Regions from separate parts of the Erwinia sp. CGal63 genome, predicted to be linked through region 1. Evidence: predicted binding sites of a transcription regulator. Region 1 holds the regulator's gene; each other region holds the start of a gene.
The links. Region 1 encodes CRP, which controls carbon source genes, mostly activating them, when cyclic AMP is high. Its sites were predicted from a motif close to ATGTGANNNNNNTCACAT; they were not measured.
Positions count from the first base shown of each region.

Region 2: MKZ79_RS05510 (arabinose ABC transporter substrate-binding protein) is a predicted target of CRP. The motif match lies at 2,244-2,261, and genes of this name have one in related genera.
Region 3: MKZ79_RS11610 (YjcB family protein) is a predicted target of CRP. The motif match lies at 955-972, and genes of this name have one in related genera.

Region 1 covers NZ_JAKUMN010000008.1:44,808-49,370, reverse strand. Annotated here, with positions in the region: gene MKZ79_RS19380 (YccS/YhfK family putative transporter) at 1-1,153, opposite strand, end outside; gene crp (cAMP-activated global transcriptional regulator CRP) at 1,212-1,844, opposite strand; gene MKZ79_RS19370 (phosphoribulokinase) at 2,235-3,104, opposite strand; gene MKZ79_RS19365 (YheU family protein) at 3,265-3,480, opposite strand; gene MKZ79_RS19360 (hydrolase) at 3,437-4,471, opposite strand; gene MKZ79_RS19355 (LysE family translocator) at 4,555-4,563, shown strand, end outside.
Region 2 covers NZ_JAKUMN010000001.1:1,217,225-1,221,787, reverse strand. Annotated here, with positions in the region: gene araA (L-arabinose isomerase) at 1-438, opposite strand, end outside; gene MKZ79_RS05515 (ribulokinase) at 448-2,130, opposite strand; gene MKZ79_RS05510 (arabinose ABC transporter substrate-binding protein) at 2,475-3,458, shown strand; gene araG (L-arabinose ABC transporter ATP-binding protein AraG) at 3,505-4,563, shown strand, end outside.
Region 3 covers NZ_JAKUMN010000003.1:72,773-77,335, forward strand. Annotated here, with positions in the region: gene MKZ79_RS11605 (ATP-grasp fold amidoligase family protein) at 1-528, shown strand, start outside; gene MKZ79_RS11610 (YjcB family protein) at 567-848, opposite strand; gene MKZ79_RS11615 (diguanylate cyclase domain-containing protein) at 1,653-2,954, shown strand; gene soxS (superoxide response transcriptional regulator SoxS) at 2,951-3,337, opposite strand; gene soxR (redox-sensitive transcriptional activator SoxR) at 3,450-3,914, shown strand; gene MKZ79_RS11630 (glutathione S-transferase family protein) at 3,960-4,563, shown strand, end outside.

The DNA of each region.
Region 1 (4,563 bases):
TAAAGAACAGCGCCAGCGAACTGGCGAAAGCGAGCATCACCGCAAAGCGACCTGCGGTACGCAGCGCGGCGGATTTCAGCGACAGATAGCTTTTGATAGCGGGCAGCAGCGGCAGGCGTTTTTGCCGATCCGCCATCAGATCGCGCTGATAGAGCGGACGCTGGGTGCGCAGCACGCGCGCGATGCGGCTGAAGTGCCAGGCGCAAAAGTTGCCGACCGGATTGGCGGGATGCTGGCGGGCAATTTTCTCCAGCGCCTGAAGCGGCTTCTCCATGCTGAATCGTTCAGGCAGGCGGTGATAAAGGATATCGTCCGCCAGCTCGCGCAGCCTGGCGGCGATGGTTTGCGCGTTCCAGCGGATCACCGCTTCGGCATGGCTCTGCTCCACCAGCTTCTGCACCTCTTCCGGCTGGTGCAGGCTAACGGCGATATGCTCCTGTAAATCCAGCGCCACCTGAAACGCGCGGGTCAGTCGTTTGTGATGATTATCGTTGCTCGCGGCGAGCATATGCATCTGCTGATAGCAGGTGTTGATCAAATCGACCGCTTTCTGCTGGCGCGCCAGCAGCGGCGGCAGCGCTTTTTCCGGATCGGCGAGCTGCGTCAGCAGGGTATATTTCGCTTCGCAGTAGTCGGCCAGCTCGCGATAGAGCAGGCTCAGCGTCTCCCGCATCGGCTGCTCTTTCCACAGCCAGAACCAGAACCAGTTAAACAGGCCGTACCAGACCGTGCCCAGAATATAGAGCGACGGCGGCTGCCAGATGGGCATGCGTCCGGCCAGGCTCAGCGTGAATATGCCGGCGATCAGCGCGCCGGGCAGCAGCCTGCCGTGCAGCGGACTGATTTCGCCAGTGACGCCCAGCAGCATGGCCATAGAGAAGAGGATAACGGGCAGCGGAACGGCGTAGTCGCCCAGATACTGCACCAGAAAGCTGCTGAAGGCGAAGAGGCCGCCGCCGATTAGCAGGCGTTTAAAGAAGCGTTTATGCGGCGTATCCAGACCGGCGATATTGCAGCAGGCCGGCACCAGCGAGAACAGCAGGCCGTTTTGCAGATTGCCCAGCAGCCAGCCGACGGCGACAGGCAGGCAAAGCACCAGCGTTTGCCGCAGGGCGTAATTGACTTCGGGATGATAGATGATTCGGCGCCACATCACTCTGTACCGGCTGAAAAGGCGCAACAGCATCGTTGCGCCATACAAACAGAGCGGCTTAGCGTGTGCCGTAGACCACGATGGTTTTGCCGTGCGCCGAGATCAGGTTCTGATCTTCCAGCATCTTCAGGATACGGCCAACGGTTTCGCGCGAGCAGCCGACGATCTGACCGATCTCCTGACGGGTGATTTTGATCTGCATCCCGTCCGGATGGGTCATGGCGTCCGGCTGTTTAGCCAGGTTCAACAGCGTTTGCGCGATGCGGCCCGTCACGTCAAGGAAAGCTAAATTGCCTACTTTCTCGGAGGTGACCTGCAGACGGCGCGCCATCTGCGAAGAGAGACGCATCAGGATTTCCGGGTTAACCTGAATCAGCTGGCGAAACTTCTTATAGGAAATTTCTGCCACTTCGCAGGCCGTTTTTGCGCGCACCCAGGCGCTGCGCTCCTGACCCTCTTCGAACAGGCCAAGCTCGCCGATAAAATCGCCCTGATTAAGGTAAGACAGGATCATCTCTTTGCCTTCTTCATCCTTGATCAGCACCGCTACCGCGCCTTTGACGATGTAGTAAAGGGTTTCCGCTTTCTCGCCCTGGTGGATCAGCGTGCTTTTGGATGGATACTTATGAATATGGCAATGTGACAGGAACCATTCAAGTGTCGGGTCTGTTTGCGGTTTGCCGAGAACCATTCGCTGTTATCCTCTGTTGTTATCTTGCCTAAATACAGGGGCAGAGTTCCCTGACAGGCGTTGAAATAGTCAAGCGCTTCCCATGCAGGAAAGTTATTCGGCTCTCTGTCGAGCGCCGGGCTCGTTATGTCGTCCCGTTTCGTCTGGTCTGTAGAGTACTGACGAAATACAGCCTTGTTTGTAGCACAGCTTTGCATGAGTGTCTTCTGTTGTCTCGCTTCAGCATAGCGGGAAATCTGCCGCGCTGCCGTTTTAGCGATCGAAGCTGACAGTCGCTTAACTGAATGAATTAGAGGAAGTTGTTAAACTTACCTCTACAGAACCGGCGGCGATCCCGGCCTTTTTTGGGAGAATCCTCAGCGTGCTGGCAGGCCGTGCACGGGCGGAAAGCTATTGTATCGCTTTGCCTTCCATCAGCCGCTTGACCAGCGGCCCCATAATCAGCTCCATCGCCAGCCCCATTTTGCCGCCCGGCACCACCAGCGTATTGATATGGGAGATAAAAGAGCCCTGCAGCATCGCCAGCAGATAGGGGAAGTCGATATTTTCCAGCGCCTGAAAATGGATCACCACAAAGCTTTCGTCGAGCGAAGGAATGCCGCGCGCGGCGAAAGGATTGGAGGTGTCCACGGTCGGCACGCGCTGAAAATTGATATGGGTTCGGGAAAACTGCGGCGTAATGAAGTTGATATAATCCTCCATTGAGCGCACTACGGAATCCATCACCGCCTCGCGCGAGTGGCCGCGTTCGCTGGTATCGCGGATCAGTTTCTGAATCCACTCCAGATTGACGATCGGCACCACGCCAACCAGCAGATCGACATGCTGCGACACATTATTTTGCGGCGTCACTACGCCGCCGTGCAGACCTTCGTAAAACAGCACGTCGGTCGGTTCCGGCAGCGGCTGCCACGGCGTAAAAGTGCCGGGCACCTGATTCCACGGTACCGCTTCGTCGTAGGTATGCAGGTATTTTCTGGACTGGCCGCTGCCGCTGCGGCCATATTCCGCGAAAGTTTGCTCCAGCAGCGAAAAGTCGTTGGCTTCGGGGCCGAAGTAGCTGATATGACGGCCCATATCGCGCGCTTTGCGGATCGCCATATCCATTTCCGGCCGGGTGAAACGGTGGAAGCTGTCGCCTTCCACTTCCGCCGCGTGCAGGCTGAGCTGCTGAAAAATCTTGCGAAAGGCCAGGCTGGTGGTGGTGGTGCCCGCGCCGCTGGAACCGGTCACGGCAATCACGGGATGTTTGGCGGACATAGTCGGGTTTCCTGTGAGCGTTATTCCGCCATTGTTATCACGTTTCGCTATGGCGTGTCATCATCCGCGCCTTCGGCGATGGCGCGAAAAAGGGTTAATTAATAACAACAAAGTGCCGGATGGCGCAAAAAATTCACAGGTGCCAGCCAGCCTGCCGCGCTTAACGAATCTGCCCTTTTGGCATAATGTTGACGGTTTCGTGCAGTTCCGACCACACCAGCACGGCTTCGCCGTTGGTGAGCTGACGCTTAACGTCGTTGACCTTCTGCTCCAGCGATCGCTCCTGTTCGCCATAGTCAGTGCCTTCGCGCAGCACAAAAGCTTCGATCAGGTTAGCGAGCGTCTCCGGGTCCAGTTCTTTCCAGGGAATAATCATCGTTGTCCAGCCAGGTTGAAAGCCATTGCGGAATACGCTGCTCCAGCCACATTTGCGGCCTCAAGAGCGTTCCGCCCACAAATCCCACATGTCCGCCATGCTGCGTCAGCTGATACTCCACGCAGGCGGGCAAGGTGCCTGCGGCAGGGATCACTTCTTCGGTCATAAAGGGATCGTCTTTAGCATGAATGATCAGTAAAGGTTTGCGCACGCCGGGCAGCAGCGGCAGGGCGCTACAGCGGCGATAGTAATCCGTCGCGTCCAGAAAACCATGCGCTCTGGCGGTGATGGCGTCGTCAAACTCCCTGAGTCTCTTCAGCGCTTTAAGCTGCGTCAGATCCACAGGCAGCGTGCCGGGCCAGGCGTTGAGTTTACGGGCGGCATTCTGCTTCAACAAGTTTAGCAAATAGCGCTGATAGAAACGCGAGAATCCCTGCTCCAGCCGCTGGCTGCAGGGCTCCAGCATCAGCGGCGCGGAGACGATAACGCCCGCATCCAACAGGCAATCCTCGCCCTGTTTACCCATCAGGCAGCCCAGCATATTGCCGCCGAGAGAAACGCCGACGGCGGCCGTAGGCGCTTCGCCCCAGCGTTCACGCAGCCAGCGCAAAAAATAGCTGGCGTCTTCGGTTTCGCCTGAATGATAGATGCGCCGCAGCCGGTTCGGTTCGCCGCCGCAGCCGCGAAAATGCATCACCACGCCCAGCCAGCCGTGCCGCTGACAGGCTTGCAAAAGCCCATGCGCATAGGGACTGTGAAAGCTGCCCTCCAGACCGTGGAATAGCACCACGCGCGGCTTATGGCTGGCCTGTGCCGGATCTTCGCTCCACGCCAGATCGATGAAATCGCTGTCCGGCAGCGTCAGGCGCTGCCAGTGCGGCCGCAGAATAACCCGGCGGCGCACCAGCCGCGGCAGCACGGTTTGCAGGTGCGCGTTGCTCATTCCCGCCAGCGGGCGAAAAGTCTCTTGCGAAGCAGGCGTAAAATTCATTTTTAAAAGGCTTCCAGGATTCCTGTCATACTGTTAGCTTCGACAGGTTCGTTTTCGTCTTGGGTCAGGAGCGCCCGTTTCATATGGAACTG
Region 2 (4,563 bases), on a different contig from region 1:
CACGCTGTGCGGCAGCCGCATCCGCGCGCCGATAAAGCCGAACTCACGGCCGCCGTGCGCGGTCTGATTCAGGTTCATAAAGTCCATATCCATGCTGTCCCACGGGATCTCCGCGTTAAACTGGGTATGGAACTGCAGCAGCGGCTTATTCAGCACCGACAGGCCGCCAATCCACATTTTGGCCGGCGAGAAGGTGTGCAGCCAGGTGACGATGCCGATACAGTCGTCGGCATAGTTCGCCTCGCGGCAGAGCGCCAGCGCTTCGTCCGGGCTTTTCACCAGCGGCTTCAGCTGCAGCCGGAACGGCAGATTGCCGTCGCGGTTAAGGCCATCCACTACCTGCTGCGCGTGCTGTTCCACCTGGCGCAGCGTTTCGCTGCCGTAAAGATGCTGAGTGCCGATAACAAACCAGACGCTGAGCGCATTAAGCTGAGCCATACTTTCTCCTTAACTGTTGAGCTGGCGCGGGGCGAACTGCGGTTCGGCCACTTCACACCATTGAAGGTAACGCTGATAGAGCTGCTGATAGCGCTCGACGCGGCTGGCGTCGGGCGCAAGCGTAGTGGCAATCGGGCTGGCCATTTTCTGCTGGGCAGCGGGCACGTCGGGATAGACGCCGGCGGCGACCGCGGCGAAAATCGCTGCGCCAAGCGCGCAGCACTCGTCCGAGCTGACGATATCCAGCGGCCGATTCATGACGTCGCAGCAGACCTGCATAATGGCCGGGGATTTACGGGCGATGCCGCCCAGCGTCAGGATATTTTCCACCGGAATCTCCTGGCGCTCGAAACACTCCATAATGGCGCGCGCGCCAAAGGCCGTCGCGGCGATAAAACCGCCAAACAGCGTTGGCGCGTCGGTGCCGAGATTCAGATCGGTAATCACGCCTTTCAGGCGCTGATTGGCGAAAGGCGTACGGCGGCCGTTAAACCAGTCCAGCACCACCGGCAGATGATCCAGCTGCGGATCGGCGGCCCAAGCTTTGGTGAGATCGTTAAGCAGGTTTTGCTGGATTTTTTGTAGCTCAGCCTGCAAATGGGGATTTTTTTCGGCGGCCTGCGCCAGCGGCCAGGCGAGCAGGCGGCTGAACCAGGCGTACATATCGCCGAAAGCCGACTGGCCCGCTTCCAGCCCAATCATATTCGGCACCACGCTGCCGTTGACCTGGCCGCAGATACCTTCGATAGCGCGCTCGCCAACGCGATCCACATCGGCGATCAAAATATCGCAGGTGGAGGTGCCGATCACTTTCACCAGGGTATAAGGCGTGGCGCCCGCGCCGACGGCGCCCATATGGCAGTCAAACTCGCCGCCGGAAATCATGACGTTTTCCGGCAGGCCCAGCCGCGCGGCCCATTCTGCGGTAATTTGGCCGACAGGTTGCTCTGCCGTCCAGGTTTCGCTGAACATCGGCGTATCCAGATGTTCCGTCAGCAGCGGATCGAGCGCGTTGAAAAAGTCCGCGCCCGGCAGGCCGCCCCAGGCGGGGTGCCACAGCGACTTATGACCGGCGGCGCAGCGTCCACGGCGAATCGCTTCCGGCGCGGTGGTGCCGCTAAGCAGCGCAGGCACCCAGTCGCACAGCTCAACCCAGGCCACCGCCGCTTCGCGCACTGCCCGATCTTCGCGGCTGACGTGCAGAATTTTTGCCCAGAACCATTCGGAAGAGTAGGTGCCGCCGATAAAGCGCGCATAGTCCTCAAAACGTCCGCTATGGCAGAGCGCGGTAATCTCTTCCGCTTCCTTAATGGCGGTGTGATCCTTCCACAGCACAAACATCGCGTTGGGGTTTTCTGCAAACTCTGGTAGCAGCGCCAGCACGTTGCCCTGACGATCGATGGGCGCCGGCGTCGAGCCGGTGGAATCAACACCGATGCCGACGATGCTGCGACGCTGTTCCGGCGTCAGTTTAGTGACAACGTCACGAATAGCCTGTTCAAAGGCGTCGATATAGTCCTGCGGATGGTGGCGGAACTGATTCAGACGGCTCTGGCTGTAAAGCCCGGCCTGCCAGCGCGGGTAGGCGACAACGCCGGTTTGCAGCTCTTTGCCGCTGGCGCACTCAACCGCCAGCGCGCGCACCGAGTCACTGCCAAAGTCCAGACCGATTGTAATGGCGTCCAACTGCATTTTTCTCTCCGGGCGGTCAACGAATAGGTTACGACTACCCTAAGAAATTGCGTGGCGGGCGGTTAGGCTGTAGCCCGCTGCAAATATGCACTTTTCTGCCGTAACGCAGCGTTTTGTGACCGGCTTCAAATGTTTGATTTGTGTTAATTTTGCTAAATATATGGATCAAACAGCTAAAAGCTCAGGGTGTGATAGCGCTCTCCCTTTTCCCCTCTCTTTACCATTACAACTAGCGCTTATCGGCGTCTTAATATGCCGAATACGCTGGCGTTGCAGCGTGCCAGGACTGAATTGATACCGTTTACATTAAACCGCCAAAAGCGGGCACTGAGCCGGAGAGCCTCATGCACAAATTTACTCAGGCGTTAGCCATCGCTGGCCTCGCCGCCGTTATGTCACATTCGGCTATCGCCGACACGATGAAGCTGGGTTTTCTGGTGAAGCAGCCGGAAGAGCCGTGGTTCCAGACCGAATGGAAGTTCGCCGACAAGGCGGGGAAAGAGATGGGCTTTGAGGTGATTAAAATCGCCGTGCCCGATGGCGAAAAAACGCTGAATGCGATCGACAGCCTGGCCGCCAGCGGCGCGAAAGGCTTTGTTATCTGCACGCCCGATCCCAAGCTCGGCTCGGCGATTGTAGCCAAAGCCCGCAGCTACGATCTGAAAGTGATCGCCGTGGACGACCAGTTTGTCACCGCCAAAGGCAAGCCGATGGAGACGGTGCCGCTGGTGATGATGGCGGCGACCAAAATCGGCGAGCGTCAGGGTCAGGAACTCTATAAGGAGATGCAGAAACGCGGCTGGAATGCGAAAGAAACCGGCGTAATGGCGATTACGGCGGACGAGCTGGATACGGCGCGCCGTCGTACCGGCGGCTCCGTGGACGCGCTGAAGGCGGCCGGTTTCCCTGAGGCGCAGATCTATAAGGTGCCGACCAAATCCAACGACATTCCCGGCGCGTTTGACGCAGGCAACTCGCTGCTGGTACAGCATCCGGAAGTTAAACACTGGCTGATCGTCGGCATGAACGACAATACCGTGCTCGGCGGCGTGCGCGCCACCGAAGGCCAGGGCTTTAAAGCGCCGGACGTGATCGGCATCGGCATCAACGGCGTGGACGCGGTAAGCGAACTCTCCAAAGGCCAGGCGACCGGCTTCTACGGCTCGCTGCTGCCCAGCCCGGACGTGCACGGCTATAAAAGCATCCAGATGCTCTATAACTGGGTGACCAAAGACGCCGAGCCGCCGAAATTTACCGAAGTCACCGACGTGGTGCTGATTACCCGCGACAATTTTAAAACCGAACTGGCTAAAAAAGGCCTGATGTAATCGGAAAGGGGCCGCCTGGCGGCCCCGACGCACCTTACAGCGAGGAATGACCATGCCATCCCCGTATCTGAGCTTTCATAATATCGGCAAAACCTTTCCCGGCGTTAAAGCGCTGACGGATATCAGCTTCGACTGCGCCGCCGGCCAAGTGCACGCGCTGATGGGCGAAAACGGCGCCGGTAAATCGACGCTGTTGAAGATCCTCAGCGGCAGCTACCAGCCCTCCAGCGGCGAAATCCGGCTCAAGGGCCAGCCGGTCAGCTTCACTAACACGCTGGACGCGCTCAACGCGGGCGTCGCCATTATCTATCAGGAGCTGCATCTGGTACCGGAAATGTCGGTAGCGGAAAACATCTACCTGGGCCAGCTGCCGCAGCGCGCGGGCTTTGTTAACCGCTCGCTGCTGCGCTATGAGGCGGGACTGCAGCTGAAAAATTTAGGTATGGATATCGATCCCGATACGCCGCTGAAATCGCTGTCGCTCGGCCAGTGGCAAATGGTGGAGATCGCCAAAGCGCTGGCGAGAAACGCCAAAGTGATCGCTTTTGATGAGCCGACCAGCTCGCTCTCCGCGCGCGAGATCGAGCATCTGTTCCGCGTTATTCGCCAGCTGCGCGACGAGGGCAAAGTAGTGCTCTATGTCTCGCACCGCATGGAGGAGATTTTTGCCCTTAGCGACGCTATCACCGTCTTCAAAGATGGACGCTACGTACGCACTTTCGATGATGTCGCCGCCACCAGCCACGACGAGCTGGTGCAGGCGATGGTCGGGCGTGAAATCGGCGATATCTACGGCTATACGCCGCGTAAAACCGGCGAAGTGCGCCTGCGTCTGGACAACGTGCAGGCCAAAGGCGTGCGTACGCCAATCTCGCTGGAGGTGCGCGCGGGCGAAATCGTCGGCCTGTTCGGCCTGGTAGGCGCGGGACGCAGCGAGCTGCTGAAAGGCCTGTTCGGCGGCACGCGCATCAGCGGCGGCGAAGTGCGGCTGGATGGCGAAAAGCTGACGATTCGCGAGCCGTCCGACGCCATCCGCGCCGGCATTCTGCTCTGCCCGGAAGATCGCAAAGCGGACGGCATTATCGCGGTGCACTCCGTACGCGAC
Region 3 (4,563 bases), on a different contig from region 1:
GATTTCTCCCATGAAGCCCGCGAAATTCACTATCGCTATATTAAGCCGCGCATTCTGGTTGAACAGTATGTGGGCGACGGCAAGTTCGCTGCCGTTGACTACAAATTCCATATGTTCAACAAAAAAGACGGCACATTCGAGTACGTTCTGCAGATTATTTATAACCGCTGCGGTAACTCGCCGCTGTCGATGAACTTTTACGTCAACACGCTGAAATCCTGCTTCTATAAGATCCGCGATACGGGACTGGATATCAGCGGCGATCTGGAAACGCTGGAGAAAGCGCTGGCGCTGAGCAAGAAGCTGGCCAGCGACTTCGACTATGTGCGTGTCGACTGGTATATCAGCGAAGGACAGATCTACTTTGGCGAGCTGACCTTTACGCCTGGCGCAGGCATGGTCACCGGTCTGGATCAGGGACTGGACAGGATCATGGGCGATATGTGGCTGCAGGAGCGCAAGCCGAAAACGCTGAAGACTATCGGCGGCGAAGCGGCGACGCTGGCCGGAACGCTGAAGAAAGTGTAGTGATAAAAGCCGCATTGATGAAATGCGGCTTTCTCATTTTACGGCAGAGGGTAGTCCGCTGGCGTGTGGCTCATGACGTCAACAAAGACTGTTTTAGTGATGTGCCAGAAATTAAGCAGGTTATCCATGCTTAGCGTGATCCCTAACAGGCCCGTTACGAACCAGCACGACATGCCTATTCCCACGCCGGTAAAAATGAAAGCCATGCCGTTACGGCTGGACTGACGACACTTTACGTTAAAGGTGCTGGCGAGAAACATCATGACTGCACTAACCAGTTCCCATCTCATCAGCACCAGGCTAGCGGTTAAGGTACCCATATTTCTGAAACTCCGCGTAAAATCAGGCCTGGCGAAAGAAAAAAGCGTCATCTGTCCGGACGAAAAGGCCAGGATTGCTTTTCGTCAATCAGAACGTAGGGGGTAAGTGTGATGACGGTCACATTATAGCACCGCATTAAACGGGATTTGAACAGTTTTAAGGCCAGTTACGAACGTTTTTTGATCGCCGACAATAATTGCAGTTAAGGCTATTGTTTATCCGCCAGCAGTTTCCTGCTGCACTTTAATATGGCCCTGCCGTAGCCTGATGAAATAATAAATAAAAGAAATAGCGGGTGGTTTTTGAGACATTTAATGATAACGCTTTACATCAATAATCTCTTTTCTTCTTTTCCCGAGACATTTCCCTCTTTTATCTGCGCGAAATACTTTCTCTCTCTTTGCGCAATTACTGGCAATAACTGAAACCTTTGGGATGAATCCGACCTGCTATAAGTTGTACCAAATGAAGATGAGTTGTAGGATTTTTGAAAATAAATTTTTGCTGTTTTATTTGCTTTCACGCCTGAGCCGGTAAAACGCGCCTGGCGACTACGGCGGAAATTTTCAGGTCAGACAGCAGGAGCCAGCATGGTTGTCAGCGGCTGTTCAGGGTCGAAAGCCGTTTCCGCCCGTTACGAACTTTTCCCCGCTCGCTTAGCTTCGCTCTTTACTTTATATCGCGGCAGGGGCCCGATGCTGACGGTTCTTGTTCATCCGTGGACGAGCGCGGAAGCAAAGTCCTGTTGCCAATGCAGAAGCGCTGCATGAGCGGAGATCCGTTCGGCCGGCGTGGGAGGAATCATGGTTCATGACCATCCCGCGGGAAACCACTCCGCGCAATCGGCGGCAAAACCGCTGCCGACGCTACGTAAGTCGCTACGGCGCATTCATCTGATTATCATCCTTACCTCAATGATGTTCAGCGGCATGTCGATTTCGCTGCTCTCCGTACTGGCGCTACGCAACTATGCCGAAAACAACTCCGAGTTGTTAGCGACCACCATCAGCTATAGCGCTCGCAATGCGGTGGCGGCAGGCGACAGCGAGGCGGCGCTCGCCATCCTGCAGGATATCGGCGGCAAAACGCAGTTTGGCCAGGCGCGTATTCTCGATGCCAACCATCGCCTGTTGGCGAGCTGGTCAGCGAACAGCGGACAGGCCAGCCATCCTTTTCGCGAGCTGGTATCGCGCTGGTTATTTCCAAAACCCGTGCAAATACCGGTGCGCTACGCCGATAAAGAGGTTGGACTTATCTGGCTGACCGGCGATGGCTGTCGGGTGATGCACTATCTTCGACAGGCGATGACGTGGCTGGGCTGCAGTATGCTGCTCTCTGCGCTGCTGGCTTTTTATCTGTCGCGCAGAATGCACGCGGGCATCGTTCGCGCGCTGCAGAATATTGCCCACGTGGCGCACGAGGTACGTAAACGACGGGCTTTTTCGCTTCGCGTGCCTTCCTCTTCGATTGCCGAGCTGAACAAACTCAGCGGCGATTTCAACAGCCTGCTGGATGAGCTTGCCGACTGGCAGCGTCATCTGCAAAGCGAAAACGCCACGCTGGCGCATCAGGTACGGCATGACGCGCTGACCGGTTTGCCTAACCGTTCGGCTTTCGAGCAGGAGCTGCATAAGCAGCTGAACAATCCGCTGACCGCCAGCCGGGTCGCGGTGCTGTTTATCGACGGCGATCGTTTTAAAGCGGTTAACGATAGCTATGGTCATGCGGCTGGCGACAGGGTGTTGATTGTGACCGCGCAGCGGCTACGTGGACGTCTGCGCAAAGGCGATTTGGTCGCCCGGCTGGGCGGCGACGAATTTGCGGTGCTGCTGTTGGGCATCGACAGCGGCGAGCAGGCGGGGCGAGTGGCGCAGAATGTGATTGAAGCTATGCGCGATCCCATTCGGCTGGATGACGACACGCAGATTACTCAGTCGCTCAGCGTGGGCATCGCGCTGGCAAAAAACCATCACACCGCCGAGGCCGCTATCGCCCAGGCCGACGCGGCGATGTATCACACCAAAGCGCTGGGCGGCGGCTGGTATTTTTCACCGACGATCTGCAGCCAACGGCAGGCGGCGGCGCTGCAGTGTGAAAGCGTTTAGCTTTCCGTAACCGCGGACGGGAACTCGGAGCAGTCAAAATAGAGAGGGCGCTTTTGCGGACGGCGCATAGTGTTGCGCCAGGCTGTCGGCGTCTGCGCGAACTGGCGGCGAAATACACGGGAAAATGTCTGCTGCGAGTCGTAACCATACTGCATGGCGATATCGAAAACGGGCCGCTGCGTCTGGCAAAGTTCTTTCGCGGCCAGCGTCAGACGACGTTCGCGAATATAGTTGCCGAGCGTCTGTTTGGTGACGGCGCGGAACATGCGCTGCAGGTGCCATTTCGAATAGCCTGACCGGGCGGCGACCTCATCAATGGAGAGCGCCTTGTCCAGATTGCTGTCAATCCAGTCGGTAAGCGTGTGAATAATATCGTCATGCATACTGTTCTTCTCCTCAGCTCGCTGGCGGCAGATCGTCATGGCGAATCATCATGCTTCGCCTTCTCAGGGGCTGGAGTATAATTCCTCAAGTTAACTTGAGGTAAAGCGTAAAATGAAAAAAAATTCCGTTCATCACAAGCGCGAGCTGACGCCCGGCGACGTCGCGGCCCGTTGCGGCGTTGCCGTCTCCACGCTGCATTTTTACGAAAGCAAAGGCCTGATCGTCAGCTTCCGCAACGGCGGCAATCAGCGCCGCTATCATCGCGACGTGCTGCGGCGGGTAGCGGTGATCAAAATCGCTCAGCGCATCGGCATTCCGCTGGCAACTATCGGCGAGCATCTGGTGCAGTTTCCGCCAGGCAAGCGGCTGTCGCCTAAAGAGTGGGCGCAGCTGACCCGCAAGTGGCGCGAAGAACTCGACAGCCGTATCGAAACGCTGACCCGGCTACGCGACGACCTGGATGGCTGCATTGGCTGCGGCTGTCTCTCAATGGAAGATTGCCCGCTGCGCAATCCGGACGACCGGCTGAGCGAGCGCGGCACGGGCGCTATCCTGCTGGAGCCTGAACACAGATAAGCCTGTCTATACTGATAGCACTTCGTTTACGCACAAGGAAAGGTCATGATCACCGTTCACCATCTGAACAACTCCCGTTCACAGCGCGTTCTCTGGCTGCTGGAAGAGCTGGAAACCCCTTATCAAATCAAGCTCTACCAGCGTGAGAAAACGATGCTGGCGCCCGAGTCGCTGAAAAAAGTGCATCCGCTCGGCAAATCACCGGTTATCACCGACGGAAATCGCGTTATTGCTGAATCCGGCGCGATCCTTGAATACCTTGCCGAGCATTACGACGCAGAAAACCGCCTGAAACTTAATACCGAAGATGAGCGCATTGAGTCTCGCTACTGGCTGCACTACGCGGAAGGATCGCTGATGCCGCTGCTGGTGATGAAGCTGATCTTCAGTCGGATGGGCGAGGCGCCGGTGCCGTGGCTATTGCGGCCGGTTGGTCGTGCGTTTGGTCAGGGCGTGCAGAAAGCGTATCTGAACAAGCAGCTTGCCACCCATCGGGAATTTATTGAAAAGCATCTCGCGACCAATGAATGGTTTGCCGGCTCGCGCTTCAGCATTGCCGACGTGCAGATGAGTTTTCCGCTGCAGGCGCTCAGCGCGCGCGGCGGCGCCGGCGATTCGCCCGCCATTCAGGCCTGGCTGACGAAAGTGC